Regions from separate parts of the Geodermatophilus sp. SYSU D00708 genome, predicted to be linked through region 3. Evidence: riboswitches for the same ligand, from Rfam matches in the RefSeq annotation. Region 3 holds a riboswitch; each other region holds the start of a gene.

Region 1 (3,649 bases), on a different contig from region 3:
GGCGGCTGCCGCCCGGCCGGCCGACGGGGACGGCGGTGGAGGCGCCTGCCGACCTGCTGCTGGAGGCGGCGTCCGGCCGGGTCAACCCCGTCGTCGCGGTGGCCCGCCGCCGCCTGCGCGTGCACGAGATCGGCGGGCTGCTGGCGCTGGCGCCCATCGTGCAGTCGGCTCCGGGCATCCCCGGCGGGCCGATCCTGCAGCTGGCCGCCCAGACCCTCGGCGGCGTGGGCGGGCTCCTCGGCCGGTTGCGGGGACGCCGTTAGCCGGACCGGGGCCCGGCGGTCAGCAGCCGCCGGTGGCGATGCCGTGCTCGTGCAGCCACGGCACCGGGTTGACCCGGCTGGCGTAGAGCCCACCCTGGTGCACCTCGAAGTGCAGGTGCGGGCCGGTGGACTGGCCCTTGTTGCCGACCTCGGCGATCTGCTGGCCGGCGGTCACCACCTGGCCGGCGCTGACGAAGAAGCGGTTCACGTGGCCGTAGAGGGTGATCTGGCCGTCCGCGTGCTGCACGTACACCGCCTGCCCGAACCCGCTGGCCGGGCCGGCCTGGAGCACGACGCCGTCCTCGGGCACGTGGATCGGGGTGCCGATGGGCGCGGCGATGTCGATGCCCTGGTGCTGGGTGCCCCAGCGTGCGCCGTAGCAGGAGGTGACCCGGCCGGCGGTGGGCATGGCGGTGGCGCTCTGCGCGGCGGACACCGCCTGCGCCTGCGTCTGGCGCTGGTTCCAGGCCGCGCCCGGGTCCGCGGCACCCTGGGCGGCGAGCAACCGCTCCCCCGCCTGCCGCAGCTGCTCCTCCAGGGAGGCCTTCTCCGCGGCGCGGGCGTCGAACTCCGCCTGGGCAGCGGCCAGGTGGGCGTCGGCGGCGGCCTGCGCCTCGTCGGCGGCCCGGGCGGCCCCGTCGAGCCGGGTGACGGCCTCGTCCGCGGCGCGGTCGGCCTCGGCGACGCGCTGCTGGACGGTCAGGAACTCCTGGAGCTGCGCGGCGCGGTGGTCGCCGATGACCTCCATCGTGGCGGCCTGCTGCAGCAGCTCGGTCGGGTCCTGCGCGTCGAGCAGCAGCTCCATGTCGCCGTACCGGGTGTCGCCGCCCATGTAGGCCCGGCGCCCCAGGTCGGCGATGGCCTGCTCGGCGCCGACGACGTCGGCCTGCGCGTCGGCGAGCTCGGCGGCGGTCCGCTCGGCCTCGGCCTGCGCCTGGGTGAGCTGGGCGCGCGCGACCAGCGCGGCGTCCGCGGCGGCCTCGGCCTCCACGGTCATCCGCTGCAGCTGCTCCTCGGCGGCCTTCACCTGCTCCCCGATGCGGGCCACCTGTGCGGTCAGCTCCTCCTGCTCGGAGGAGGCGGGGGTGACGGGAGCGGCGAGCGCGGCCGGGGTGCCGGCCAGCAGGCCCGCTGCGGCGGCGGCGACGAGCAGGGCCCGGCGGCCTCGGCGGGGGGCGGTGGCGCGGTCGAGCAGGCTGGTGCGGTGGTGCAGGGTCGCCAAGGCGGCGGTTCTCCCATCCTCGCGGCCGCCTACCGGGTTAGCTGACGGGTTCGGGCCGGACGGCGCCCTACCCGCCCGCGCGCAGCGCAGGCAGGACTCACCCCAGTGGAACGGTGGGTCCCCGGTCCGCCTCGACCCCGAGGGGCCTGCGGCGGTTCGGCGGGGCCTGGCCGAGGCCCTCGGTTCCCGAGGAGCTGAGCCCGGCGAGGCCGTCGGGAAAGCTACTACGGATGTGACGGGTGGTCACGATCGGGTAACGCCCCCGGCGCGCCTCCTTGCCCGAAGGGGTGACCCTCGGCTACCACGCGCACCCGGACGACCCCGCTCCGGTGAGCCCGGACGCTACCGGCCGGCCGGGGCGGGCACCCCGTCGCCCACCTGCACCGACTCCGGTAGACGTTGTGCGTGCCCCCGACCGCGATCGCGCGCCGCGCCCGCGCGCGGGGACGCGGCAGACCGTCGGCATGAGATCCCGCACACGTTCTCCCGACACGCCGCCGACACGCCGGGCCCGGCAGCGCGGCCTGGTGGCCCTGTGCATCACCGAGATCACCAGCTGGGGCGTCCTCTACTACGCCTTCCCCGTCGCCCTGCGGGACATCACCGCCGACACCGGCTGGTCGGCCCCGACGGCGTCGGCGGCGTTCTCGGTGGGGCTGGTGGTCTCCGCGCTGGCCGGGATCCCGGTGGGCCACTGGCTCGACCGGCACGGCCCCCGCCGGGTGATGACGGCCGGCTCGCTGCTCGCGGTGCCCGCGACGGTCGGCATCGCCCTGGCGCCGAGCTACGGCTGGTTCCTGGCGGCGTGGCTGGTCGCCGGCGTGGCGATGGCCGCGGTGTTCTACCAAGCCGCGTTCACCGCGCTGGCCCGCTGGTACGGGGAGGACCGGGTGCGGGCGCTGACCGCCCTGACCCTGGCGGCCGGGCTGTCCAGCACGGTGTTCGCGCCGCTGACCGACGCGCTGCTCGCCGGCCTCTCCTGGCGGCAGACCTACCTGGTCCTGGCCGCGGTGCTGGCCGTCGTCACCGTCCCGCTGCACGCCGTCGTCCTGCCCGCGGCGTGGGCCCGACCGCGGTCGGGGACCCTGGAGGGTCACCGCGGGGTCCCGCCCGAGGTCCGGACGGCGGGGTTCCTGCTACTGGCCGCGGCGCTGACGCTCACCGCGTTCGGCCTCTACGCGGCCAGCCTCACCCTCATCCCGCTCCTGACCGGCCGCGGGTTCTCCAGCACCCTGGCGGCCACCACCCTCGGCCTGCTGGGAGCCGGACAGCTCCTCGGGCGGCTCGGGTACGCGCCGCTGGCCCGCCGGACCTCCCCGGCCGGCCGCGCCGTGGTCATCGTGCTGGCCTCGGCCGGGACGATCGCCCTGCTCGCCGGGCTGCCCGGACCCGCGGCCCTGCTGGTCACGGCCTCCGTGCTCGCCGGGGCCGCGCGCGGCGCGGGAACGCTCCTGCAGGCCACCGTCGTCGCCGAGCGCTGGGGCGCGGCCCGCTACGGCACGGTCGGCGGGTACCTGGCCGCGCCGGTCACCCTCGCCACCGCGGTGGCGCCGTGGGCGGGGACGGCGCTGGCCGAGGTCCTGGGCGGCTACCCGGCCGCGTTCTGGGTGCTCGCCGCGCTCGTCCTCGGGGCGGCCGGCGCCGCCGTCCTCAGCTACCGCGGGGAGGGCGGCCACGGCGGCACGCCCGGGACGGCGTCTGGCAGGCTGGAGGCTCCGGGGCGGTAGCTCAGCCGGTCAGAGCATGGGACTCATAATCCCTGGGTCGTGGGTTCGAGCCCCACCCGCCCCACCGGTGTGTGCGCTGGTCGAGGCATCGGCACCGCGGTGCACAGGTCGCCCACCCACAGGGCACTCCGAGGCGTGGTCGTGGGCGGCGTCCACGCGTCGGGCGAGGGCGTCGAGGATCTCGCGGAAGCGGCCGGAGCAGACGTCGAGGACCGTCCCAGGCGGCGGCCCTGAGCGAGAGGCTGCGGTCCGGGAGGCCCCGTGTCGATCTCCAGGACGCCGGTGTAGACGACCTCCTGCGGGACCTCGCGCAGCCGGGTGTTCCGGTGGCTGCTGGCGGGGCGCAGGCGTCGAACGCCTGCTGCTCGGTCAGCCCGTGCCGAGCCATCAGGATGCCGATGGCCATGCCGATGCGCCGGTTGCTCTGCTGGGCCGGT
Region 2 (3,649 bases), on a different contig from region 3:
CCCGGCGGGTGCCGACCGGGTCCTCCCGGAACAGCGCCGCCGGGGTGTGCAGGCCGAACAGCGTGAGCGTCTGGTGGCCGGCCGCCCGCTCCTCCGGCCCGAGGATCGACGGGTCGGACAGCGAGTGGCAGTAGACCTCGAACGGGATGACGTCGGGCAGCCGGCCGGCGGCGGCCTGCGCGTGGGCTGCGTCGAGCTGGCCGGCGGCCTCGTCGACGTGGAACGTGCCGGCGAACGCGACGGCCGGGTCCACCCCCGACCGCAGCCGGGGCAGCCGCGCCAGCACCATGTTCACCTTGAGCTGCGCGCCGTCCGGCGTGGTCCGCGGGGCGACGCCGAGCAGCCGGTCGAGGACGGCGGGTGCCGCGCCGGAGACCACCCGCGCGGCGTCGACCGCCCGCTCGGTGCCCTCGTCGTCGGTCCAGTGCACGGTCACGCCGTCCGGACCCGGGTCGAGCGCGGTGACCGTCGCCCGGGTCAGCAGCTCCGCTCCGGCCCCGCGGGCGGCGGCGGCCATCGCCCCGGTGACCGCGCCCATCCCGCCGACGGGCACCCGCCACCGGCCGGTGCCGTTGCCGACCAGGTGGTACAGGAAGCAGCGGCCGGCCAGGCCGTCGGCGGCGTGCACGTCGGCGAAGGTGCCGATCAGCCCGTCGGTCAGCGCCACCCCGCGGACGACGTCGTGGGAGAGCTCGTCGGCGACCACGTCGGCGAGCGGCCGCTCGGCGAGGTCGTGCCACAGCTGCGGGTCGCGCAGCCGTCCGGCCAGCTGGTCGGGGGAGAGCAAGGGCTCGGTCAGCGTGGGGGCGAGGTCCTCGGCGAGGTCGGCCAGCCGGCCGTAGAAGCGCCGCCAGCCGGCCAGCTCGGCGTCGGACCCGGTGAGGTCCCGGAAGGAGGCGGCGGTGGCGGGCCCCTCGTCCCGCTCGACCAGCAGACCGGTGTGCCCGGGGACGGCGGTGTAGGAGGCCACCGCGCGGTCGGCCAGGGTCACCTCCAGCCCCAGGTCGGCGACGATCCGGTCGGGCAGCAGGCTGACCAGGTACGAGTACGCCGACAGCCGGACGTCGACGCCCGGGAAGACCTGCCGGCTGACCGCGGCGCCGCCGACCTGCTCCAGCCGCTCGAGGACCAGCACCGACCAGCCGGCACGGGCCAGGTAGGCGGCGGCCACCAGGCCGTTGTGGCCGGCCCCGACGACGACGGCGTCGTACCTGCTGCGTGCGCTCACCCGGCGGACCGTAGCGGGTCCGGCGGGTGCTCAGCCGCCCTGCGTGGGAGCGTTCTCGCTCTCCGAGCAGTCCGCCCGGTTGCTGCCGGCCTCGGCGGCGCCGCAGTCGGTGGTGCCGCGGTCGACGTCGGTGTTGGAGTTGTTGCTGCTGCTGCACCCGGCGAGCGCCCCGGCGATGGCGAGCACGACCAGAGGTCGCTTGAGATCCATGGAGGGCACATACCCGCCATCCCGGCGGCGACCCCACGTGTCCCTTCCGCCACACCCGCCCCGGGGTCCTGCGCGGTTGAGTCGAGAGTCCACGAAATCACAAGCCGGTAATTGTCACGGCAGGGTCACGGCGCTTACGGTGTGTGCGTCCGCCGGGGCGCTCCGTCACCGCAATGGGTGACACCCCGCGGTCGCCGCCGAGCCGGTTCCCTCCTCCCCGGGGGAGCCGGGCCGGGGACCCACCGCAGCACTGGGGTGAAGCACGCACGGCCTCGGCCGGGCGCGCCGGGCGCCTTCCCGCCCGAACCCGTCAGCTAACTCGGTAGGCGGCTCGTGGAAGAACGGAGAGCCGCCACACCATGGCGTCCGCTCGCGCCGCCCGGCGCGCTGCCCTCGTCCTCGCCGCTGCCGTCGGCGTGGCCTTCGTCCCGACCTCGGCCGGTGCCGAGGAACCGGCCACCGCCCAGGAGGCCGCGGCCCTGGTCGCCGCCCGCGGGCACGACCTCGAGGTCGTCACCGAGCAGTTCAACGAGGCCCGGGAGGCGCTCGCCGCCCAGCAGGCCGCCGCGCAGGCCGCGGCGGCGAAGGTCACCGACGCGCAGGCGGTGGTCGCCGCCGCGCAGCAGCAGGTGACCGGCATCGCGCGCAGCGCCTTCACCGGCGAGAGCATGGGGTCGCTGCAGGCGCTGATGACCAGCGGCTCGGCCGATGAGTTCGTCAACCGGGTGACCCTGCTGCAGGCCGTCGCCGGCCACCAGGGCGAGGTGCTCGGCCAGGCGGTCGCGGCCGGCGAGGCCGCCACCGCGGCCCAGGCCGAGGCCGACCGGGTCGCCGCCGAGGCGCAGCAGTCCTATGACGCGGTCGCCGAGCAGCAGGCCGACCTGCAGGCCCAGATCGCCGAGTACCAGGCCGACTACGCGCGGCTGACCGCCGACGAGCGCCGCGCCGCCCTGGCCGCCGCGGCCACCGCGCACGGCGGCGAGGAGCGGGCCAGCCGCGGCGAGCGTCCGGCGTCGACCGGCGGCTCGGCGCCCGTCGTCGCGGCCAGCGGCTCGATCCAGGCGGTCATCGACACGGCCATGGCGCAGCGCGGCAAGCCCTACGTCTGGGCGGCGTCCGGCCCGGGCTCCTACGACTGCTCCGGCCTGGTGCAGTACGCCTTCCGTGCGGCCGGGATCAGCCTGCCGCACTCCAGCCGCATGCAGTCGCAGATGGGCCAGCAGGTCTCCCGCGCCGAGGCGCGCCCCGGTGACCTGGTCGCCTTCTACAGCCCGGTGAGCCACATCGGCATCTACATCGGCAACGGCCAGATGGTGCACGCGCCGACCTCCGGCGACGTCGTCAAGGTCGCCAGCGTCGACGTCATGGGCGCCACCCCGCAGTTCAACCGCATCGCCGGCTGAACCGACGCGCCAGCCCGCCGGAGCCCCCGGACGCCACGTGCGTCCGGGGGCTCCGTCGTGTCCGGGGACTTGACGGTCCGAGTGGTCAGTGCGAACACTGCTCTCGAAAGAGATCGCCGTTCACGACAGGGAGGGCCGACATGGCGCAGGCGTGGCAGTGGACCTGGGCGGGCGTCGCGTTCGCCACCGAGCTCGGCGCGCTGGCCGCCCTGGGCCTGTGGGGGTGGAGCGTCGGCGCGACGACCGCGACGCGATGGCTCCTGGCCCTCGGCGTCCCCCTGACCGCGGCGGTGCTGTGGGGACTGTTCGCCGCGCCGCAGGCCGTGGTGCAGGTCGCGGCGCTCGCCGTCCTGACGAAGGTGGTGGTCTTCGGGGCCGCCGGCGCGGCCCTGCTCGCGGTCGGGTCGCCGCGCGCGGCCGCCGTCCTCGTCGTCGCCGCGGTGCTGGGCAGCGTGCTGTCCGGGCCGCTGACCGCGCAGCCGGCACCCCAGGCCGCGGTCAGCGCGCCGCCGGCCGGCTGACCTCCTGCAGCAGCCCCCAGACGAACCGCGCCCGGATCCCGCCGGGCAGGTGCACCTCCCAGCGGGTGACCACGCCGGGGTCCACGCTCCGCGCGCCCGGCAGCCCGACGACGTCGTCCAGGACGTGCTCCCACACCCGCAGCCGGCCGGCCGTGGCGTGGGGCACCGGCGAGCCCGGCGCGCGCACCAGGTGCTCCTGGAGCACGGAGCCGCCAGGGGCGGAGAGCACCTCCCAGTACAGATGCGGCCACAGCGGCAGCGGCCAGCGGCGGACCTGCAGGTCCAGG
Region 3 (3,649 bases):
AGGTGCGGATCCCGGTCCTGGGGTCGGCGGACGACGTCGAGAAGCTCGAGGTCGTCGACACCCCCGACGGTCCGGAGCTGCGGTACTACGACAACCGCTTCCCGGTGGCCCCCGGGACCGGCGAGGGCACCCCGCAGGAGGTGCACGCCCGCCAGCACTACGAGCTGGTCGACTGGCGGCGGGCCGACACCGACCTCAACTACCGGCGGTTCTTCGCGATCAACACCCTCGCCGGCCTGCGCGCCGAGGACCCGGCGGTCTTCGAGGCCACCCACCGGCTGGTCCTGGAGCTGGTGGCGGCCGGTGCGGTCGACGGCCTGCGGATCGACCACCCGGACGGGCTGGCCGACCCCAAGGGGTACCTGGACCGGCTGGCCGAGGCGTCCGGCAACCGGTGGACGGTGGTCGAGAAGATCCTCGAGCCCGGCGAGGACCTGCCGGAGAGCTGGGCGACCGCGGGGACGACGGGCTACGACGCGCTCGCCGAGGTCGACGACGTGCTGGTGGACCCGGCCGGCGAGGCGGCGCTCACCGCGCTGGACACCGAGCTGTCCGGCCGGGCGGTCGACTACGGCGAGCTGGTGCACGGCTGCAAGCGCGAGGTCACCGACGGGATGCTCGGCTCGGAGGTGGCCCGCCTGGTGCGGGTGATCGGCGAGCTGCCCGGCATCTCGCGGGAGCAGCAGACCGAGGCCCTCGCCGAGCTGCTGGCGAGCTTCCCGGTCTACCGCACCTACCTGCCCGACGGCCGGGAGCACCTGGCCGCGACGGTGACCGCGGTCCGGGAGCGCCGTCCCGACCTGGCCGGTGCGGTCGACGCGCTGTACCCGGTGCTGGCGCAGGCCGGCACCGAGGCGGCCACCCGCTTCGAGCAGACCAGCGGCCCGGTCATGGCCAAGGGCGTGGAGGACAGCGCCTACTACCGCTGGGCCCGATTCGTCGCGCTCAACGAGGTGGGCGGCGACCCGGCCCGCTTCGGCAGCACGGTCGCGGAGTTCCACGAGGCGCAGCGGCGGCGGCTGGAGCGCAAGCCGGCGTCGATGACGACCCTGTCGACGCACGACACCAAGCGCAGCGAGGACGTGCGGGCGCGGCTGGCGGTGCTCGCCGAGCTGCCCACCGAGTGGGCGCGGCTGGTGCGCCGGCTGCTCGACCTGCACCCGCTCGCCGACCGGCCGATGGCGCACCTGGTGTGGCAGAACCTGGTCGGCGCGTGGCCGCTGTCCAGGGAGCGGGCGCACGCCTACGCGGAGAAGGCGGCGCGCGAGGCCGGGACGTCGACGACCTGGACCGATCCGGACGAGGAGTTCGAGGCGCAGCTGCACGCGCTGGTCGACGCCGCGTACGACGACCGGGCGACGCAGGCCGAGATCGAGGAGGTGGTCGCCCGCATCGCGCCGCTCGGCCGGTCGAACTCGCTGTCGCAGAAGCTCCTGCAGCTGACCATGCCCGGCGTCCCGGACGTCTACCAGGGCACCGAGCTGTGGGACCTCTCCCTGGTCGACCCGGACAACCGCCGTCCGGTCGACTACGACCTGCGCCGCCGGCTGCTGGCCCGGCTCGACGAGGGCTGGGTGCCGCCGGTGGACGACGAGGGCGCGGCGAAGCTGCTCGTGGTCTCCCGGACGCTGCGCGCCCGCCGCGAGCACCCGGAGTGGTTCGCCGGGTACGAGCCGGTCGAGGCCACCGGGTCCGCCGCCGGGCACGTCGTCGCCTTCGACCGGGGGTCCGGGGAGCAGGACGGCGTGGTGACCGTCGCGACCCGGCTCCCCGCCGGCCTGGCCGCGGCCGGCGGCTGGGGCGACACCGCGCTGCAGCTGCCGAACGGCGCCTGGCGGGACCTGCTCACCGGCGGCCGGCACGTCTCGGACGCGGCCGGGCTGCCCGTCGGCGCGGCGCTGGAGCGGCTGCCGGTCGCGCTCCTCGTCCGAGACTGACGAAGGACCCCTCTGCCCCCCGCCACTCGCAAGCTCGGGGCGGGACCCTGCAGAGGGGCCATGGAGGGTGGCCGCTCCGGCGCGTCACCAGGCTCGTGGCGGGACCCTGCAGAGGGGCCTTCAACGACGTCACCGGACTCACGACGGAGAGTCGTCGGCCGGGGGCGGTGCGCCGCCCCCGGCCCGGCCTGTCGCGCCACGCCGGGGCGGCACGCCGGTGCCCGCGCGCGGACCGGGACGTCCGCTCCTAGCGTCCCGCGGGTGCTCCGGCTGTCCGGCCGGGCACGGCGCCGTCCCGCCCAACCCCGTCCGACGGCGTCCGACTCTGCACCAACCGTGGACGGGGGTGGGGGACCCACCTACGGCGCTGCACGCGCCTGGGGGTGAAGCCGCGTTCCGCGGCCGGGCACCGATCGCCCGAACCCGACAGCTAACCCCGCCGGCGGTCGATCGGAGGACCTCCATGCCTCAGCACGACCGATCCCGCACGCCCTCTCGCGCCCTGCGCCGCGGCGCCGTCGTCCTCGCCGGCGCGGCCGCCGTCTCCGCCCTCGCCCTCCCCGGATCCGCCTCGGCCGCGGAGCACAACTGGGACGGCGTCGCGCAGTGCGAGTCCAGCGGGAACTGGCACATCAACACCGGCAACGGCTACTACGGCGGGCTGCAGTTCAGCGCGAGCACCTGGGCCGCCTACGGGGGCCGGGAGTTCGCGTCCAACGCCCACCTGGCCAGCAAGGCGCAGCAGATCGTGGTCGCCGAGCGCACCCTCGACGGGCAGGGCATCGGCGCCTGGCCGAACTGCGGCCGGTACCTGACCGGCGGCTCGTCGGCGCAGGCGGCCGCGCCGGCGCAGGCGGCCGCGCCGGCGCAGGCGGCCGCGCCGGCGCAGGCGGCGGCACCGGAGCGGGCGTCGCGTGCCGACCGGGCGGCGTCCGGGAGCTACGTCGTCCGGGCCGGGGACACGCTCGGCACCATCGCCGCCCAGCACGGCATGGGCTGGCGCGAGCTGTACGCGCAGAACCGCGATCGGGTGGCCGACCCCGACCTGATCCGCGTGGGCCAGTCGCTGGTCGTCTGAGCCCGCCGTCCGCGCGCAGGTCACGGGGGGCCGGGCCGGCCCCCCGTGACCTGGCCGGCGCCGCGCACCGGCAGCGGAGGTCGAGCCGCGGCCACGCCCCGGGCGACGCCGACCGCCAGCGGCCAGTCCGGGTCGGCCCAGTAGCGGCTGTGTGCGTACAGCGGCGGCTCCGGCGCGGACTGGTTGGTCGGGTCCGAGGCCACCGGGTCGAGCAGGCGCCACTCGCCGCCGCAGACCCGGCGCAGGGTGCGGGGATCGCGCCAGTCGTCCTCCGGCCCCTCGTCCCAGAGCCGACGTGACCGCAGCGGTCCGGGCTCCGGCGTCCGCTCCCAGCTCCGGACCGGCCCGGCGACCGGGTCGGTCTCGCGGAACAGGCTCACCCACCGCTCCCCCCAGGTGTCGCTCAGCCAGCGGAGCACGTCCGGGCCGACGTGCGCGGGGAACGCGCGGCAGAACTGCATGCGCAACTGGGAGCCGAAGGTCACCAAGCCGACCCTCGGGTAGAGCTCCGGAGCGATCGAGCGCAGCGCGGCCAGGCCGATCAGGCTCCCCTGGCTGTGCGCGGCCACGACCACCTGCTCGGCGTCCCCCTCCTCGGAGAGCAGCCACTCGATGCGGTCGACCAGCGCCGGGA
Region 4 (3,649 bases), 170 kb from region 3:
TAGCTGCGGTCGGCGCACTCGCGCTGCAGGTGGCACGCGGCGCCGATGCCGGAGAGGCCCGCCCCCACGATCAGGACGTCGACGTGCTCGGCGGCGGTCTCGGCGGTCACGCGGGCGACCCTATCCGCGACGCGGGGTCACGGCAGGCGCCAGACCGTCGTCCGCCGCAGACCGGGGCCCTCCGTCTCGGGGATCTCGTACACCGCCTCGGCGACCAGCCGGTCGTGCGGCAGGTACGGCCGGCCCGGGTCGCCCACGTGGACCTCGACCCCGCGGGCGCGGGCGCGGTCGAGGAAGGGCAGCACCCGCTCGGTCATACCGCGGTCGTAGCAGACGTCCCCGGCCAGGACGACGTCGATGCCGCGGAGGTCGCGGCCGAGCACGTCGCCGGTCACGCTGACCCCCGGGACGCCGTTGAGCCCGGCGTTGACGCCGATCGCCGTCCGGCTGAACGGGTCGACGTCGCTGGCCAGCACCGAGCGGGCGCCGGCCAGCCGGGCGGCGATGGCGACCAGCCCGCTGCCCGAGCCCAGGTCGAGCACCGCACGCCCGGCCACCACTGCCGGCCGGTCGAGCACGAACCGTGCCAGGGCCTGCCCGCCCGGCCAGGCCGCGGCCCAGAACGGCGGGGCCTCACCGGCGCCGCCGTCGGCCTCCATCGCCTCCCACAGGGCGACGACGTCGTCGGCCACGTGCAGCCGGACCTCCGGGACGCAGGTCGGTCGCCGGACCTGGGTGTGGGCGCGGACGAACCGGGACGGGACGAGTCTCACGCCTGGGAGTCCACCACCCGCGTCGCGTCCGGCGATCGCGGCTCCCGGCGGGGCAGGTGGTCGCGGCACCACCGCTCGCAGTCGGCCAGCAGGTTGCCGGTCGAGATCGGCCGGTCCCACGCGGCCGGCAGCTCACGAGGCGCCCGCCCGGGTGGCCGGGCGGCGTCCCCGGGCCCGGGAGCCTGCTCGACGGAACGCCGGCCCACGCTGCGTCTCCCTGGTGTCGGCGTCGGTGGACCCACCGACGGTGTCTCGCTCGCGACCGTCCCGTCGCCGACGGGAGCCGGACACCAGGGTGCCCCAGCCCCCGGACGCCGAGAGCCGCACCCCTCCCCCTGGGAGGCGTGCGGCTCTCGGTGCGCGTCGCGGACGACGCTCCTGCTGTTGCCCGTCCCGGACCCGGGACGGGGTGCCGGCTCAGTACCAGCCGGTGGACTGCGAGTGCGCCCAGGCGCCGCACGGCGAGCCGTAGCGCTTGTCGATGTAGATCAGCCCGGCGTCGATCTGGCGGTAGCCGTCGGAGGTCTTGGCGATCCCGGTGCCGGCCCAGGTCGAGTCGAGGAACTGCGGGATGCCGTAGGCGGTGCTGGAGGGGTTCTGCGCGTTGGGGTTCCAGCCGCTCTCCTTGCCCCACAGCTTCTCGAGGCAGGAGAACTGGTCGGCGCTGCCGACCTTGCTCATCGCGTAGTCCTTGAACGACCCGCCGCCGGCCGGGGCGGCCGCGGCGCGGGCGGGGGCGGGGGCGGCGGCCTGTGCGGCCTGCGCGGCCTGCTCAGCCGCCTGGCGCTCGGCGGCCTCGCGGGCGGCCTGCTCGGCCGCAGCCTTCTCGGCGGCGGCCTTCTCGGCGGCGGCCTTCTCGGCGGCCTGGCGGTCGAGCTCGGCCTGGTCCGCCGCGGCCTGCGCCTGGGCGGCGCTCGCCTGGGCGGCCTCGCGCTCGCTGCGCGACGCGGTGAGCTCCTCGAGCGGGGCGAGGTCGTCCGACGGCGCCGCGGCGGAGGAGCCGGTGAGGCCCAGCTGCTCGGCGACGCTCGTGGACGCGCTCACCGTCGCGGCGTCGGCCTCGGCGGCCGGCTGACCGGTGGTCAGCACGCTGACCGCGACGGCACCGGCAGCGGCGGTGGCCAGCAGGATCGCCGGACGGCGACCCCGGGTCGGCAGCCGCAGCCGGCGGCGGGCGGTGGGCTCGGTGGCGAGCTCGGCGGGGAGTTCGGCGGTGGCGGGCTCGGCGGCGGCGAGCTCCAGGGTGGCCGGCTCGGTGCGGACGGTGTCGGCGTCGGCCGGGCGGAGGTCGTGCGACGTGCGGCGGGACATCGGGTGTGGTGCTCCGGGGGCGTGAGGGCGCGCGCGGGACCGGTCCTCGCCTGAGCGAGGACAGCCCGGTGCTGTGGTCGGTGGGGGTGCCGGGCGCGGTCAGCGAGGGACGCGCGGGCGCCGGCGGTCGCGGGCTGGCGGGGTCAGCGGGCCGAGGAGGAAGCGCGAGGGGCGCGCGGCCGGGTGACCCTGCGGGCCTCGAGGGCCCGTGGGTGAGGCAAGCGAGTGCTCTCCGTTCCTTCCGTGGCCGCCTACCGAGTTAGCTGACGGGTTCGGGCGGGAAGGTGCCCTACCTGTCCTCCGAGCGAGGCTCGGCGGGCAGGACTCACCCCAGTACTGCGGTGGGTCCCCGGCTCGCGCCCGCAGCGGTGCGGACACGACTCGGCGGCGTCCAGCCAGGCTCCCGGGATGGGAGACTCGACCGACCGGACGTCAGCCACCGTAGGGGCCGTTACCGTCCCGTGACAATCCCAGCGGTCACATCCGTTGCGTGAGGTACCTCGCGCGCGGGTGTTGCCCGCGGCGGAATAGCCAGGCCGTGGCACTGTTGCACCCAGCAGTAGTTGCGCTCTCAATCACCTGGAGCACGAGATGCAGTTCGGGATCTTCTCGGTCAGCGACATCACGACCGACCCCACGACCGGGCGCACGCCCACCGAGGGTGAGCGGATCAAGGCGGTCCTCCGGATCGCGCAGAAGGCCGAGGAGGTCGGGCTCGACGTGTTCGCCCTCGGCGAGCACCACAACCCGCCGTTCTTCTCGTCCTCCCCCACCACGACGCTGGCGCACGTCGCCGCGCGGACGAGCACCCTGCAGCTGTCGACGGCGACCACGCTGATCACCACCAACGACCCGGTGAAGATCGCCGAGGACTACGCGATGCTGCAGCACCTCGCCGACGGCCGCGTCGACCTCATGATGGGCCGCGGCAACACCGGCCCGGTCTACCCGTGGTTCGGGCAGGACATCCGCAACGGCATCCCGCTGGCGGTGGAGAACTACGCGCTGCTGCGCCGGCTGTGGGACGAGGACGTCGTCGACTGGTCCGGTCAGTTCCGCACCCCGCTGCAGGGCTTCACCTCCACCCCGCGGCCGCTGGACGGCGTCCCGCCGTTCGTCTGGCACGGCTCGATCCGCTCCCCGCAGATCGCCGAGCAGGCCGCTTACTACGGCGACGGCTTCTTCCACAACCACATCTTCTGGCCGAAGGAGCACACCCAGCGGATGGTCGAGTTCTACCGCCGCCGCTTCGAGCACCACGGCCACGGCGCCGCCGACCAGGCGATCGTGGGCCTGGGCGGGCAGGTGTTCATGCGGAAGAACAGCCAGGACGCCGTGAACGAGTTCCGGCCGTACTTCGACAACGCGCCCGTCTACGGCCACGGCCCCTCGCTGGAGGACTTCTCCCGGGAGACGCCGCTGACCGTGGGCAGCCCGCAGCAGGTCATCGAGCGCACCCTCGGCTTCCGGGACTACGTCGGCGACTACCAGCGGCAGCTGTTCCTGGTCGACCACGCCGGCCTGCCGCTGAAGACCGTGCTCGAGCAGCTGGACATCCTCGGCGA

The links. A riboswitch is a leader RNA that binds a small molecule or an ion and turns the genes downstream of it on or off. The one in region 3 is predicted to bind cyclic di-AMP.
Region 1: another riboswitch for cyclic di-AMP. It lies ahead of ACI79D_RS19875 (peptidoglycan DD-metalloendopeptidase family protein); the one in region 3 lies ahead of ACI79D_RS05085 (transglycosylase family protein).
Region 2: another riboswitch for cyclic di-AMP. It lies ahead of ACI79D_RS01445 (C40 family peptidase); the one in region 3 lies ahead of ACI79D_RS05085 (transglycosylase family protein).
Region 4: another riboswitch for cyclic di-AMP. It lies ahead of ACI79D_RS05840 (aggregation-promoting factor C-terminal-like domain-containing protein); the one in region 3 lies ahead of ACI79D_RS05085 (transglycosylase family protein).

The regions. Positions count from the first base shown of each region.
Region 1 is NZ_JBJGYS010000027.1:63,046-66,694, forward strand. It holds gene ACI79D_RS19870 (maleylpyruvate isomerase N-terminal domain-containing protein) at 1-263, shown strand, start outside; gene ACI79D_RS19875 (peptidoglycan DD-metalloendopeptidase family protein) at 283-1,485, opposite strand; cyclic di-AMP (ydaO/yuaA leader) riboswitch at 1,517-1,611, opposite strand; gene ACI79D_RS19880 (MFS transporter) at 2,013-3,212, shown strand; tRNA gene ACI79D_RS19885 (tRNA-Ile) at 3,203-3,276, shown strand; partial or broken gene ACI79D_RS19890 (ANTAR domain-containing protein) at 3,574-3,649, opposite strand, start outside.
Region 2 is NZ_JBJGYS010000001.1:271,305-274,953, reverse strand. It holds gene ACI79D_RS01455 (phytoene desaturase family protein) at 1-1,228, opposite strand, end outside; gene ACI79D_RS01450 (hypothetical protein) at 1,259-1,438, opposite strand; cyclic di-AMP (ydaO/yuaA leader) riboswitch at 1,639-1,782, shown strand; gene ACI79D_RS01445 (C40 family peptidase) at 1,798-2,841, shown strand; gene ACI79D_RS01440 (YrdB family protein) at 2,982-3,362, shown strand; gene ACI79D_RS01435 (hypothetical protein) at 3,340-3,649, opposite strand, start outside.
Region 3 is NZ_JBJGYS010000004.1:11,315-14,963, reverse strand. It holds gene treY (malto-oligosyltrehalose synthase) at 1-1,937, shown strand, start outside; cyclic di-AMP (ydaO/yuaA leader) riboswitch at 2,256-2,398, shown strand; gene ACI79D_RS05085 (transglycosylase family protein) at 2,401-3,015, shown strand; gene ACI79D_RS05080 (hypothetical protein) at 3,036-3,649, opposite strand, start outside.
Region 4 is NZ_JBJGYS010000004.1:182,150-185,798, reverse strand. It holds gene ACI79D_RS05855 (flavin-containing monooxygenase) at 1-110, opposite strand, end outside; gene ACI79D_RS05850 (class I SAM-dependent methyltransferase) at 138-773, opposite strand; gene ACI79D_RS05845 (hypothetical protein) at 770-979, opposite strand; gene ACI79D_RS05840 (aggregation-promoting factor C-terminal-like domain-containing protein) at 1,191-2,084, opposite strand; cyclic di-AMP (ydaO/yuaA leader) riboswitch at 2,318-2,481, opposite strand; gene ACI79D_RS05835 (LLM class flavin-dependent oxidoreductase) at 2,676-3,649, shown strand, end outside.